Linked DNA regions of Acidisarcina polymorpha. The protein of the gene in region 1 interacts with the protein of each later gene in a pairwise test. Links are inferred from orthologs where the notes say so. Each region holds a gene or a part of one and is shown in the gene's direction. Other genes may lie near its edges.

Region 1 (4,635 bases):
ATGTGCCGGTGCCATTCCACCCATGAAAGAACCCAGGCTCGGTCTTGATCTTGCTCTGGAAAGTCGCGTCATCAATTAAGAAATCGATGTTCTTGACTGGAATTGCAGGCGTCGTTCCACCCGAGTCGGTGTGTACCTGAACACTCTGGTCGGCGATCGTGAGGGTCCCCTGAGGAACCAGCGCGTCCGGGGTCTTCCGGCTTGGCTTAACCCCCTTCTCAAGCACCGCAAATTGTTGCGGGGTTCGAAGCTCCTTCACCTTGTCCCAGGGGACCGTTACGTCTCCTGCCATGTCGCTGTGAAAGACCACTGAACCGGCCATCGAGCGGAGCAGCTTACCGGTCAGTTGATCGCCGTTGTTGAAGACAAGCACGTCTGTGCCGGCAGCCGGTGGCGCAGGCGGATCGGCCGCAAAGCCGCGCGAGGTCGCGAGCGGCGCGACCATCAAAAGGACCATCGTCTGTCCAAATCGGCGGAAGATCGAGGTGCGGTGAAAGGTTTGTAAGTTCATACGGCGTCGGCCTTTACTCCTGAAAATAGAGTCAATACAGCCATGATAAGGATGTCCCGGCCCAGAAAGGGAAAATTGATCGCGAATTGATCGACGCAGAGCTTGAATTCTGGATATTTCTCATACGACGCAATCAGTTGCCGATCGTGGTGGGAAGACCTTCCAATATCGTCCGCTGTTTCGCGGCGGCGATCCGAGGTTGACCAAAGGCCGCACCGGCCACCAACCTCCGATAGATTTACAATCAAACGGTACGCATGAGGAATGGTTCGCCGCAGCGTACAACGCATATGCGATTTGAATCCCGAATGCAATCAACGACACTCCGAGAAGGAAGCTGTTTCCGACTATGAAAATGCAGATGGACGTGGCCAATCCGGCTGAGCTTACGGCAGAAATCGCAGAATGGCTTGAGGCCTTCGATGATGTCATCGTCGCCGAAGGTCCGGAGCAGGGCGCGGAGCTTTTGGCCGCCTTGCGGCATAGGGCTCGCAGCGCTGGTATCTCGACTCGCGGTGAACTGACCACCCCTTATCTGAATACGATCCCCAAGCATGACGAGCTCCCTTATCCCGGCGACCGCCAGGTGGAACGCCGCATCGAGAGCCTGATTCGCTGGAACGCGCTCGCTATGGTACACGGTCAGAACAAGAAGGACGCTGGCATCGGCGGTCACATTGCCACTTACTCTTCGCTGGCCACGTTGCTTGAGGTTGGTTTCAACCACTTCTTCCACGCCACCTATAGCAGCCAGACTGGTGGCGACCAGCCTGGCGATTTTATTTACTTCCAGGGCCACGCCTCGCCCGGGGTCTACGCGCGCGCTTTTCTCGAAGGCCGATTCGATGAACAACGGCTGCTTAATTTCCGGCACGAACTTCGCGACCAGCCGGGACTTTCTTCCTATCCGCATCCCTGGCTGATGCCCGATTTCTGGCGCTTTCCCACGGTTTCGATGGGCATCGGACCGTTGAACGCCATCTATCAAGCGCGCTTCATGCGTTATCTGGAGAACCGTAACCTGATCGAGAAGACCCCTCGCAAGGTCTGGGCCTTTGTCGGCGACGGCGAAACCGACGAAGTCGATACTCTCGGGGCACTCGGCGTCGCCTCCCGCGAAAAGCTCGACAACCTTATCTTCGTCATCAACTGCAATCTCCAGCGACTCGATGGACCGGTACGCGGCAACAAACGCATCATCGACGAACTCGAAGAAGTCTTCCTGGGCGCGGGTTGGAACGTCATCAAGGTCATCTGGGGCGGGGGCTGGGACAAGCTCTTCGAGCGCGACCACAAGGGGCTGCTCCTGAAACGCATGGAAGAGTGCGTCGACGGCGACTATCAGGCCTTCAAGGCCAAGGGCGGCGCCTATATTCGCAAGGAATTCTTCGGCAAATACCCGGAGTTGCTGGAGATGGTCAGCGACATGACCGATGATGAGATCGACGCGATGACCCGGGGCGGCCACGATCCCATCAAGGTCTATAACGCCTACAATCGGGCGGTTGAGCACACTGGGCGGCCGACCGTCATCCTCGCCAAAACCGTCAAGGGTTTCGGACTCGCCAGCACCCAGGCCAGAAATGCCTCTCATCAGGAAAAGAAGCTTACCGACGAAGCACTTGCAGCCTTCGTCAAACGCTTCGACTTGCCCATCACCGAAGAGGACGCGAAGCACGGTCACTTCTACAAGCCAGGTCTCGACAGCCCGGAGATCGCCTATCTGCAGGAACGCCGTCAGGCTCTCGGTGGCTATATGCCCCGTCGCGAAGTTGTCTCCATCCCCTTCCAGGCGCCGGAATTGGATTACTTTGCCGAATGGACAGCAGGGTCAAAAGGTCGCGCTGTTTCGACGACTATGGGATTCGTCAGCATCTTGCGGCATCTGCTCAAGGATAAGGATATTGGCAAGCTGATCGTACCGATCGTTCCCGATGAAGGCCGCACCTTTGGTCTTGAGTCCGCCATTCGCCAGGTCGGCATCTATGCTCCCGAGGGTCAGAAATACAAGCCGCATGACGTCGACATGCTGCTCTTTTACCGAGAAGAAAAGGACGGCCAGATCCTGGAAGAAGGCATTACTGAGGCCGGTTCGATGGCGTCGTTCACTGCTGCCGGCACCGCTTACTCGAACTATCGCGTTCCGGCAATTCCCTTCTACATGTACTACTCGATGTTCGGTTTCCAACGGGTCGGCGACATGATCTGGGCCTTCGCCGATTCACGCGGCCGCGGCTTTCTTATGGGCGGTACCGCCGGACGCACCACCATGCTAGGCGAAGGCCTGCAGCATCAGGATGGCCACAGCCACGTCCTCTCGAGCACCGTTCCTACCTGCCTCAGCTACGATCCGGCCTACGTCTATGAGCTCGCCGTCATCCTGCAGGACGGCATCCGGCGCATGTACCAGCAGGGCGAGAGCGTCTTCTACTACATCACCATGTACAACGAAGACTATGCCATGCCTGAAATGCCAGAAGGCAGCCGGGAAGGTATCCTGCGGGGCATTTATAAGTTCAAAGGGGCGAAAAAAGGCAAGGCTACGGTGCAGTTGTTCGGCAGTGGACCCATCCTGAACGAGACTTTACGCGCTCAGGATATTCTCGCGGAGAAGTACGGTGTTCAGGCCGATGTGTGGAGCGTCACCAGCTACACCGAGCTTCGCCGCGACGCGCTTTCAGCCGATCGTTGGAATCGCCTCCACCCCTCCGAGCCGGAGAAGACGCCCTATGTCGTTTCCGCGCTTCAGGGTACGAAAGGCCCGATCATCGCCGCTAGCGACTACATGAAGGCGGTGCCTGACCAACTCGCCCCTTGGCTTTCAACAAGGCTTGTGACGCTAGGCACGGATGGCTTCGGGCGCAGCGACAATCGCGAACATCTTCGCCGCCATTTCGAAGTGGATGCCGAATCGATCGTCGCCGCTACCTTGTCGAAGCTCGCGCGCGACGGCAAGTTCGACGCAGCCAAGGCCCAACAAGCACTCACCGATTTGGGGCTGGAGACCGAAAAGCCTAATCCAGCCTCCATCTAATCCAACGCACTGACATCAAAGAAGGCTTCTCCATGCCGAGAAGCCTTCTCTTCTTTTCGACCAAGCCCGTCGCTTCGATGGCAGCCTATCCCACCCGTTACGCATTTCATTCATCGGAATGCGAAGCCAATTTGAAGGTTCCGAAGCAGATTGCTCTACTTGAACCCGTCACATGGTCCTGCGGCGGGCTTATTTTATTGAGGCCAAAGCATCTCCAGTACGGTATCATTGCCTCCTAAAGTTGCACTGTTCTTATTGCACCGGAGGAACGACTTATGGCAGCGCGACCCTATTGGTCTGGGCATATTCAAATCTCGCTGGTGTCATTCGGCGTCAAGCTGTTCACGGCGACCGAGTCGATGAGCGAGATTCGCTTCCATCAGCTGGATCGCAAGACCGGCGAGCGGGTCAAGTACCAGAAAGTCTCCTCCGCGTCCGAGGAAAGCAAAGTCGAGAAGACCGACATCGTCAAGGGCTACGAGTACAGCAAGGGACAGTACGTCACCGTCGAGCCTGAAGAGATCGAGAACCTGCGCATTCCCTCTCGTCACACCCTGGAGGTCGCCCAGTTCGTCGACGCCGCTGAAGTCGACCCCAGCTATTTCGAGAAGCCCTACTTTGTCGTCCCCGAGAGCGATACCCAGGCCGAGGCGTTTGCCGTCGTGCGAAAGGCGCTCCAGAAGACCAAGAAGATCGCCCTTGGCAAGATCGCCTTCGGCGGCCGCGAACACCTCGTCGCCATCGCGCCGCCAGCGGACGACAAGCTTGCCGGCATGATGGCATACACCATGCGCTATGCGGCGGAGTTGCGCAATCCTGCCTCCTATTTCGCCGATATCAAGCCGGTGGCCATCGAAGAAGATCAGCTCTCGCTCGCTGAGGAGCTTATTAAAAGAAAATCCGCCAAATTCGCTCCTGAGAAATTCAAGGACGAATACGAAACCGCCCTCAAAGCAATGGTTGAAGCCAAGGTGCACAACGCGCCCATTCCCCGCGAGGAACCAGCGCCTGCCTCTTCCAAAGTCATCAACCTCATGGATGCTTTGCGCAAGAGTGTCCAACGCGACGAGGGCGACGGCGAAGCGCCAAG
Region 2 (4,282 bases), 4.1 Mb from region 1 along the record:
GATGGACGACCGTGCCAAGGAAGCTTTCGCCGTCCTTGTCTTTCGATAGGTGAAGGAGCTGTCCATCGGCGCTTACGATTTCCATGCCGGAGACGGCAGTGGAGAGATTGCCGTTCTTGACTCCAGAGCCATGGGTCGCGGTCGCACAGGCGCCGACGGCGGTGATGTGCGGCAGGGAAGCGAGATTGTGCAGCGCGAAGCCCTGCTGATCGATATAGGGCGCGAGAGTTCCGTACCGGACTCCTGCTCCGACAGTGACGGTCTTCGCCTGCGGATTGAGCACCATGGAATCAAGAGCAGTGAGCGAGATCTGGGCTGCGGTGCTATCGGCGATGGTGTTGAACGAGTGCCGGCTGCCGAGGGCGCGCAGCTTTGGCGTGTTCTTGACCATTTGTTGGACTTCTTCGACCGTCTCGGGGGCCAGCAGTTTGTCGGTGTGATAGGTGAGGTTTCCCGCCCAGTTAGTGCGTGGCGTGGCGCTGTCGGCGGAAGCCAGATGGGACAGCAGAGAAGTTGTCAGAAATGCGCCGGAGGTCTTCAAGAACTGTCTCTTGTCCATATTGTCTACCAACGGTACGCGAGGACGTTTGGCTGAGGCAATAGGGACATCGTCGAACGAGGTTCACCGAAACCTGGAGAGCTTTAGGGTAGGTGGCCTCCATGTCATCGAGTACCTAGGGATGCGGGTGTTACCTACCGCTTTGGGATGTGAGGGTTAGACTCCGCTCACTGCTTGAAGCCGCCCACTGCAGCACAAGCTCCGACAATCCGACACTCAAGAGAATCTTAGCGGATCACGCTCAGATAGTTTCTAGAGCTGCTTGACAAGCCCCCAAAGGCTGGCCTACATTAGCAATCGAGAGGCGACACTGCTAATGAGCGTTTTGAACGATCCGGCAGCCGCCTTCGTCCCTTTGAACAGTAGCAGCATTCACTAGACAAAGTTCAGCAAAGCAGACGCGTGGTGAAACCCGCGCGAAGGAGAAGCACCGAAATGGCAACAGCTACCGTAGCAACCACCTTCACTCCTCTTCACGACCGTATTCTGGTCCGTCGCGTGGAAGAGGGCGAAACCGTCCGTGGCGGCATCATTATTCCTGACTCGGCTAAGGAAAAGCCGCAGGAAGGCGAAGTGATCGCCGTAGGTAAAGGAAAGTCGAACGACGAAGGCAAGGTTTTCCCCCTCGACGTTAAGGCGAAGGACCGCATTCTCTTCGGAAAGTACTCGGGCACGGAGATCAAGATTGACGGCGAAGAGTTTCTCATTATGCGTGAGGAAGAAGTTCTCGGAATTCTGAAGTCGTAGTTGTTGCCTCCTAATGGAGGCATTTTTGTTTCAGCAGGGAAGTATGTGATTCCACTTCAGCCATGGCGGCTTGAATGGAACACCAAATGATTTGAGTACTAAGGAGATTTAAGCAATGGCAAAGCAAATTCTGCATGGAGAAGATTCCCGTCAGGCGATTCTGCGTGGCGTGAACACCCTGGCCGACGCGGTCAAGGTGACCCTTGGACCCAAGGGACGCAATGTGGTCATCGAGAAGAAGTTTGGTTCGCCGACCATCACCAAGGACGGCGTGACCGTCGCCAAGGAAATTGAGCTCGCGAACGCGCTCGAGAACATGGGCGCGCAGATGGTCCGCGAAGTCGCTTCGAAGACCTCAGACGTTGCCGGCGACGGCACCACGACTGCGACCGTGTTGGCGCAGGCAATCTATCGCGAAGGCGTCAAGACAGTTGCCGCCGGTGCGAACCCGATGGCGCTCAAGCGTGGCATCGACAAGGCAGTTGCCGCCATCGTTGGCGTTCGCGACGAGCATGGAGTCGTGACCGGTGGAGCGTTGGCCCGCTTCTCGAAGCCAGTGACCGGCGAGATGATCGCCCAGGTCGGCACCATCTCGGCGAACTCCGACTCGACCATCGGCAACATCATTGCCGAGGCGATGAAGAAGGTTGGCAAGGACGGCGTCATCACCGTTGAAGAGTCGAAGACCCTGGAAACGCTGCTCGAAGTCGTCGAAGGCATGCAGTTCGATCGCGGCTACCTGAGCCCCTACTTCGTCACCGATCCCGATCGTATGGAAGCTTCGGTCGAAGATCCCTACATCCTGATCCACGAGAAGAAGATCAGCTCGATGAAGGACCTGCTGCCGCTGCTCGAGCAGGTTGCCCGCAACTCCAAGCCGCTCGTGATCATCGCTGAAGATGTTGACGGCGAAGCGCTTGCGACCCTGGTGGTCAACAAGCTCCGCGGCACCCTGAATGTGGCTGCAGTAAAGGCCCCTGGCTTCGGAGATCGCCGCAAGGCCATGCTCGAAGACATTGCCAAACTGACCGGCGGTAAGGCCATCACGGAAGACCTCGGCATCAAGCTTGAGAACGTCAAGATTGAGGATCTGGGCCGTGCGAAGCGCGTGACCATCGATAAGGACAACACCACCATCATCGAAGGTAAGGGCGAAGCCAAGGCGATCGAAGGGCGCGTCAAGGAGATCCGCAACCAGATCGACAAGACTACCTCTGACTACGATCGTGAGAAGCTCCAGGAGCGTCTGGCCAAGCTGGTTGGCGGCGTCGCCGTCATCAAGGTCGGTGCGGCTACCGAGACCGAGATGAAGGAAAAGAAGGCCCGCGTTGAAGACGCCATGCACGCCACCCGCGCTGCTGTTGAAGAAGGCATCGTGGCTGGTGGTGGTGTTGCGCTGGTCCGCTCGTCTAAGGAAGTCGATGCGCTTATCGCTACGCTCGAAGGCGATGAGAAGATCGGCGCCCAGATCGTTCGCCGCGCCATCGAAGAGCCGCTTCGCCAGATCGTTGGCAATGCGGGCGTCGAGGGTGCAGTGATCGTTGGTAAGATCCACGAGAGCAACGACGACAACTACGGCTACAACGCTGGCACCGACAAGTTCGAAGACCTGGTTGCGGCCGGCGTCATCGATCCGACCAAGGTGACCCGCACCGCTCTGCAGAACGCAGCCTCGATCGCCGGCCTCATGCTGACGACCGAAGCGATGGTCTCGGAGATTCCTGAGAAGAAGGAAGCAGCCGGCGGTGGACATAACCACGGCGGCGGCATGGAAGGCATGTACTGAGCTACGCGCTCGGCGACACGCTCCTTCGGAGCAAAAAACAACGGCAGAAAGCCCCGCAGCGATGCGGGGCTTTCTGTTTGTGGGATCTTTCATCGTTCTGACGTTTATCTTTTCATTACTCTTCTGACGCATGGCGTTTCCTGAATCTGTCCTTAAGACGCTCTTAAGTTTCGGTGAGAAATAGCGCTCGGATTAACAGCCACGCACCTTTTGTTGACCCATCGACATCTCTCATTTCCGAGCGCCAGGGTTTTATTTTTCGTTAACAGTTGCACTGATAAATAGAGGTGGGAGGGTGCGCTCCTGAGAGCCCCAGAAGCGCAGCCAAATTCATCACCCAATTGTTCCAAGAGGAGATCGTTTTCATGCGATCCAGGCAATACATTGCGGTACTTCTTGCAATTCTCGCCAGTGTTTCCGCGTCATTTCCTAAACGCGCTTCAGCGCAGCAGACTCTGGGGACCATTAACGGAACGGTGACAGACGCTTCCGGCGCCGTCATACAAGGTGTTCAGGTCAACGCGGTCAACAGCGGCACCGGTTTAGCTCGCCAAACCTCAACATCGGGAGCAGGCACTTATGCCTTTCAGGATCTCCCGATTGGCACCTACGCCTTGAGCTTCATTCGCGATGGATTCGATACTCAGAACTATCCGGCAATCGTAGTCCAGGCAGACAGAACGGCCACACTCAATGCGCAACTCAAAGTAGGTGCGACGAGCACCTCAGTCCAGGTGGAAGCCACCCCGCTGCTGAACTCTACTGACACCACGAACGGTTACGTTCTGGACAGCGCTCAGATCCAGGAAACTCCGCTCGGAACGGGCAGCTTCACTCAGCTGGCATTGTTGAGCCCGGGCGTGAACGCGGACTTTCTTGCCGATACCGGAACCAACACTGGACTAGGCAACCAGAACATCTGGGCGAACGGTCAGCGACTGAGTAGCAATACATTTACGATGAACAGCGTTCTTGCGAACAACTTATTCAATGGAGCCTCATCGAGCCAGGTCGCAGCGAATCGCGCAGTGTTGAACACGGGTGAGAACTTCCTCCACCGGGGCGGAACTATCCAGACGAATACGTCCATCTACGATGCGATTGGTCAAGCGCTTCCTTCGCCGCCACAGGAAACGATAGAAGAGATCCGGGTCAACACATCGATGTTTGACGCACAGCAGGGAACCACT
Region 3 (4,188 bases), 4.3 Mb from region 1 along the record:
GCGAAGTTCTCTTTCGAAAGCTCCTGAATGAAGGGCAGGTCGACGGAGAGGTTCGGAGCGCCATTGGCGAAGGGTACGCCTTCCTTCATGGCCGCGTAGGCGTAGATCATGGATGGAGCGATGTTGATGTGGTCCTCTTCGAGGCCCTTTTCGAAGGCGGCGATGGAGTCGTGGACTTCGGAAGGCTCGAGGAAGATTTCGGTCGACCCGCACCAGATGATGACCACGCGGCTGACGGTCTTCTTAAACGCCTGGATGTCGGCGCGAAGCTGGTTGGCGAGATCCATCTTGTTCTTGCCGGTCTTGATGTTGGTGCCGTTGAGGCGCTTGACGTAGTACTGGTCGAAGACGGCGGGCATCGGCTTGATCGCTTCGAGGTAGGGGCGGATCTGCTCCAGCTGCTCTTTGTCGAGGACCTTAGCGTGGGCGGCGGCTTCGTAGACGTTGTCGTCGAAGATGTCCCAACCGGTGAAGACGATGTCGTTCAGGTCGGCGAGCGGCACGAAATCCTTAATCAGCGGGGTGTTGCCTTCGGTGCGCTTGCCGAGGCGGATGGTGCCCATCTGAGTAAGCGATCCAATGGGCTTGGCCAGTCCCTTGCGGATGGCCTCTACGCCGGCGATGAGAGTGGTGGCGACGGCGCCCAGGCCGACAACCATCACTCCTAGCTTGCCTTTGGCGGGCTGAATCTGGGATGCGGAGGCGGCGCCTTCATTTGCGGAATAGCCGCTGGGGTTTGCTGTGGGCATTGCTGTGGTTCCTTCCTATTGAATCCAAAAATTGCTCGAGCTTGCGATTTGCTCGAAACTGCTATGGGGAAAGTCAAGTTTGACGCCGGTAACTCTTGCGTCCCCTGGCCAGAAGCTGGATATGCCAGGAAGCGCAAAATCAAAACACCTTAGTCTCTCCCCTCGAAGGGACGATACGCAAACCGGCCAGTCCGAAACAGCGGAAAAGGTGCCTCAACGGTCACTACGGATGCTCCGCCAGGTCCATCCTGTGATGTGGTTGGCTAGGCCTCGCTGGTACGGTTGCGCGACTTGAGGTGGGTCCAGAGAAACCATATGATCCCTGCGAGCAGCGCGATCTCGACGGCCAGGTGGAAGCGATGGAATGCCTCTTTGAAGGCCGGGTTAGTGTCCCATTGCTGGCCGAGCTTCATGCCGACGTAGGCGAGCACGAAGCACCAGGGCCAGGAGCCGACAAAGGTATAGATGTGAAAGCGGAGCTGCGACATGCGGGCAATGCCCGCAGGCAGGGCGATAAAGGTGCGCACGACCGGCAGCAGACGGCCGATGAGCACGGTAATGGAGCCGTATTTCTCAAAGAAGCGGGTGGCGCGGTCGAGGTCGTGCACATCAATAAGGACGAATTTTCCGAAGCGCTCGATGAAGGGGCGACCGGCCCATGCGCCAATCCAATAAGCGACGACAGAGCCGAGATTGCAGCCGATCGCGCCCGCGGTGGCCACGAAGAACAGGTTGAAGCGGCCCGTCGAGACGAGGTAACCGGCGAAAGGCATGATGACTTCAGAGGGGAGAGGAATGCAGGCCGACTCGATGGCCATGAGCAGGGCGACGCCCGCATAGCCAGAGACGGAGATGGTGGCCACAATGAAGCTGGCTACTATGGCGAGAATTTTTTCTGTCATGTTTTTGGAGTTGGTGCAGGTTGAGTATACCTTCAGACCATCAATTTCAATGCTGCGACCGGGAGGCAGGTGTCTGCCACTGGGCCCTTTGCTACGATGGCGACGGGAGCGCTTTCCTCAATCATGCTCAGCAAAACTGCGATGCCCGGCAAAACTGCCGCGAAGAAATCCACTAAGAAGTCCGCCGCGAAAGCGACACCAGCTAAGTCAACCATCAAGCCGCGCAAAGCCACCGCCGCCTCGCGCAAGCAGGCGCTCGCTCCGGAGCGCATTCAGACTATCCTCGACTTGCTGGCTGCCGCTTATCCGGGCGCGGAGTGTGCGTTGATTCACAAAGATGCATGGCAGCTGCTGGTCGCAACGATCCTCTCGGCGCAATGCACCGACGCGCGGGTAAATATGGTGACGCCGGTGCTCTTCAAGACCTATCCCACGCCCGCCGATATGGCGGCGGCGCCGATTGATGAGATCAAGGAGATCATTCGCACGACCGGTTTCTACAACAACAAGGCGAAGTCGATCCAGGGCGCCGCGAAGAAGATTCTGACTGACTTCCATGGCAAGGTTCCGCGCAAGATGGAAGAGCTGCTGACGGTTCCCGGAGCGGCGCGGAAGACGGCAAATGTGGTGTTGGGCGTGGCCTATGGGCTGGCCGTTGGGGTGGTGGTCGATACCCATGTGCTGAGGCTCTCGCGGAGATTGGGGCTCACGACCGAGACGACTCCTGAAAAAGTCGAACAGGACCTAATGAAGATTATTCCGAAGGACCGGTGGATTGCTTTCTCGCATGAACTGATCCATCATGGGCGGCTGATTTGTATCGCGCGGAAACCTCGGTGTGTGGATTGTTCGCTCGAGAAGGTTTGTAATTCGGGGGACAAGACCTGGAGCACGCACTAGGAATTCCTAGGTAAGAGCGCTGGGAGTTCCCAGGTAAGATTTGGTAGACATGCGTACAGAAGGCGTCGGACATGACTTCCAGGCTGTTGGAAGCGTCGTTGAGCGAATTCCCGCAGCAGACTATTCCGCTTTCGATGAGGCCGCGATGCGACGCGTCGCAACGCGCGATTCCGACGACTGGCCGGTGTTGGCGATCGCCCTGCTTCTCAAAGCACCCATCTGGACAGAAGACCGGGATTTCTTCGGAACCGGCGTCGCTACGTGGACCACGAACAACGTGGAAATTTATCTGCGGGGTGAGGATTAGTCTTCTGGCTCATTGCTCTGCTCAGATTCCCACCATGTCTCAGCTTCGGCGAGATCTTCCGGGTATCGCAAATATCCTTCCCGTTCGCGCTCTTCCAATATCCTTACCTCTACATACCGAACCGTCGCATCGACCAATCCTTCGACATCGTGTCTCTTTGCCTCACGAGCAGGTTCCCAGCCGTGCTCGCGGAGGGTCTGGCTGGTGATGGGCCCGATCGAGAGGGCGGCGACTTCTTTGGGGATTCCGGAGAAGCCTGCTTCGTTCCAGAGAGTGAAGAAGTTCTTCACCGTGGACGAGCTGGTAAAGGTGATGGCGTCGGGTAGCCTGGCAGGGCTGGCAAAGACTTGCTGGATGCGCTCGATCGAACCTTCGGGGAGGACGGTTCGGTAGGCATCGACGATGTCGACGGTGGCACCTTGACGAGCGAGTGCTTCGGGGATGAGGTCCCGGGCGATGGCAGCGCGGGCGAGCAGGATGCGGCTTCCGGCGACTTGATCGCCCAACGCGCTCACCAGCGACTCGGCGACATATTGTTCGGGGATGAGATCGACTGCGATTCCCTGCTCGCGCATGGCCCTGGCGGTTGCCGAGCCGATTGCTACTTTCTGGGGAGGGTCGAGGGTTGAAGGCGAAAGCTTGAGGACGGCGAGGCGTTCGGCGAGGACACGCACCGTGTTGGCGCTGGTCACGAGGAGCCATTGGTAGTTCGCGATGTTCTTGAGGGCGTCGTCGAGCATCTCGTAGGAGTCGAGCGGAATGGTTTCGATGGTGGGGATTTCGATGACTTCGGCGCCTAACTCCTGTAGCGAGGTGACGAGAGAGCTGGCCTGGGTGCGGGCGCGGGTGACGATGATCCGTCTGCCTTCAAGCAGAGGTTTCGGAGACGGTTCGCTCATGGTTTGTACTGGTTGGCGAAGAGGATGCTTTCTGCGCCGTTTCTGAGCAGCACGGCGGCGAGCGTGCGGCCGAGTTCTTCGGCTTGTGAGCCGGTGGTGCTGGCGGAAATATGGGCTTCGCCGCCTCGGCTACTCCCTGGGTTGCTGGCGACGACTCCGTGGATGCGGAAGGTGTCGCCTTCGCGGCGGCAATAGACGCCGATGGGAACCTGGCAGCCGCCACCGAGGGCGTTGAGGGCGGCGCGTTCGGCGGTAACGGCGAAGCGGGTATCGGGGTGGTCGAGGAAGGCGAGCGCCTGGTGGGTGGCGGCGTCGGCGGCGCGGCATTCAATGGCCAGCGCACCCTGCCCGGGCGCCGGACAGAGCTGCTCAGGATCGAAGCGCTGGCGAATCCACTCCGTGCGACCGAGGCGATCGAGGCCGCTGGCGGC

What was found. The genes of interacting proteins can lie anywhere in the genome.
Region 2: the proteins of aceE (region 1) and groL interact in binary tests that used the Escherichia coli proteins (3 or more experiments, as listed by UniProt). The link is inferred for Acidisarcina polymorpha from one-to-one orthologs.
Region 3: the proteins of aceE (region 1) and nth interact in binary tests that used the Escherichia coli proteins (3 or more experiments, as listed by UniProt). The link is inferred for Acidisarcina polymorpha from one-to-one orthologs.

What each region holds. Positions count from the first base shown.
Region 1 is NZ_CP030840.1:1,904,702-1,909,336, forward strand. Bases 491-3,745 are described here. They hold aceE (pyruvate dehydrogenase (acetyl-transferring), homodimeric type), read left to right. Parts: upstream 491-860; coding sequence 861-3,545; downstream 3,546-3,745. Other genes in these bases: ACPOL_RS08265 (DUF481 domain-containing protein), read right to left, coding at 491-511. Also shown: more of ACPOL_RS08265, read right to left, coding at 1-490; non-homologous end joining protein Ku, read left to right, coding at 3,821-4,635. UniProt on the Escherichia coli protein: Component of the pyruvate dehydrogenase (PDH) complex, that catalyzes the overall conversion of pyruvate to acetyl-CoA and CO(2).
Region 2 is NZ_CP030840.1:5,989,074-5,993,355, forward strand. The notes cover bases 855-3,756. They hold groL (chaperonin GroEL), read left to right. Parts: upstream 855-1,421; coding sequence 1,422-3,092; downstream 3,093-3,756. Other genes in these bases: ACPOL_RS25570 (co-chaperone GroES), read left to right, coding at 995-1,306; ACPOL_RS25580 (TonB-dependent receptor domain-containing protein), read left to right, coding at 3,458-3,756. Also shown: ACPOL_RS25565 (FAD-binding protein), read right to left, coding at 1-559; more of ACPOL_RS25580, read left to right, coding at 3,757-4,282.
Region 3 is NZ_CP030840.1:6,186,373-6,190,560, forward strand. What follows is about bases 855-3,662. They hold nth (endonuclease III), read left to right. Parts: upstream 855-1,774; coding sequence 1,775-2,551; downstream 2,552-3,662. Other genes in these bases: ACPOL_RS26360 (DedA family protein), read right to left, coding at 1,013-1,651; ACPOL_RS26370 (PIN domain-containing protein), read left to right, coding at 2,601-2,858; ACPOL_RS26375 (uroporphyrinogen-III synthase), read right to left, coding at 2,855-3,662. In the rest of the region: ACPOL_RS26355 (inositol-3-phosphate synthase), read right to left, coding at 1-749; more of ACPOL_RS26375, read right to left, coding at 3,663-3,757; hemC (hydroxymethylbilane synthase), read right to left, coding at 3,754-4,188. UniProt on the Escherichia coli protein: DNA repair enzyme that has both DNA N-glycosylase activity and AP-lyase activity. The DNA N-glycosylase activity releases various damaged pyrimidines from DNA by cleaving the N-glycosidic bond, leaving an AP (apurinic/apyrimidinic) site.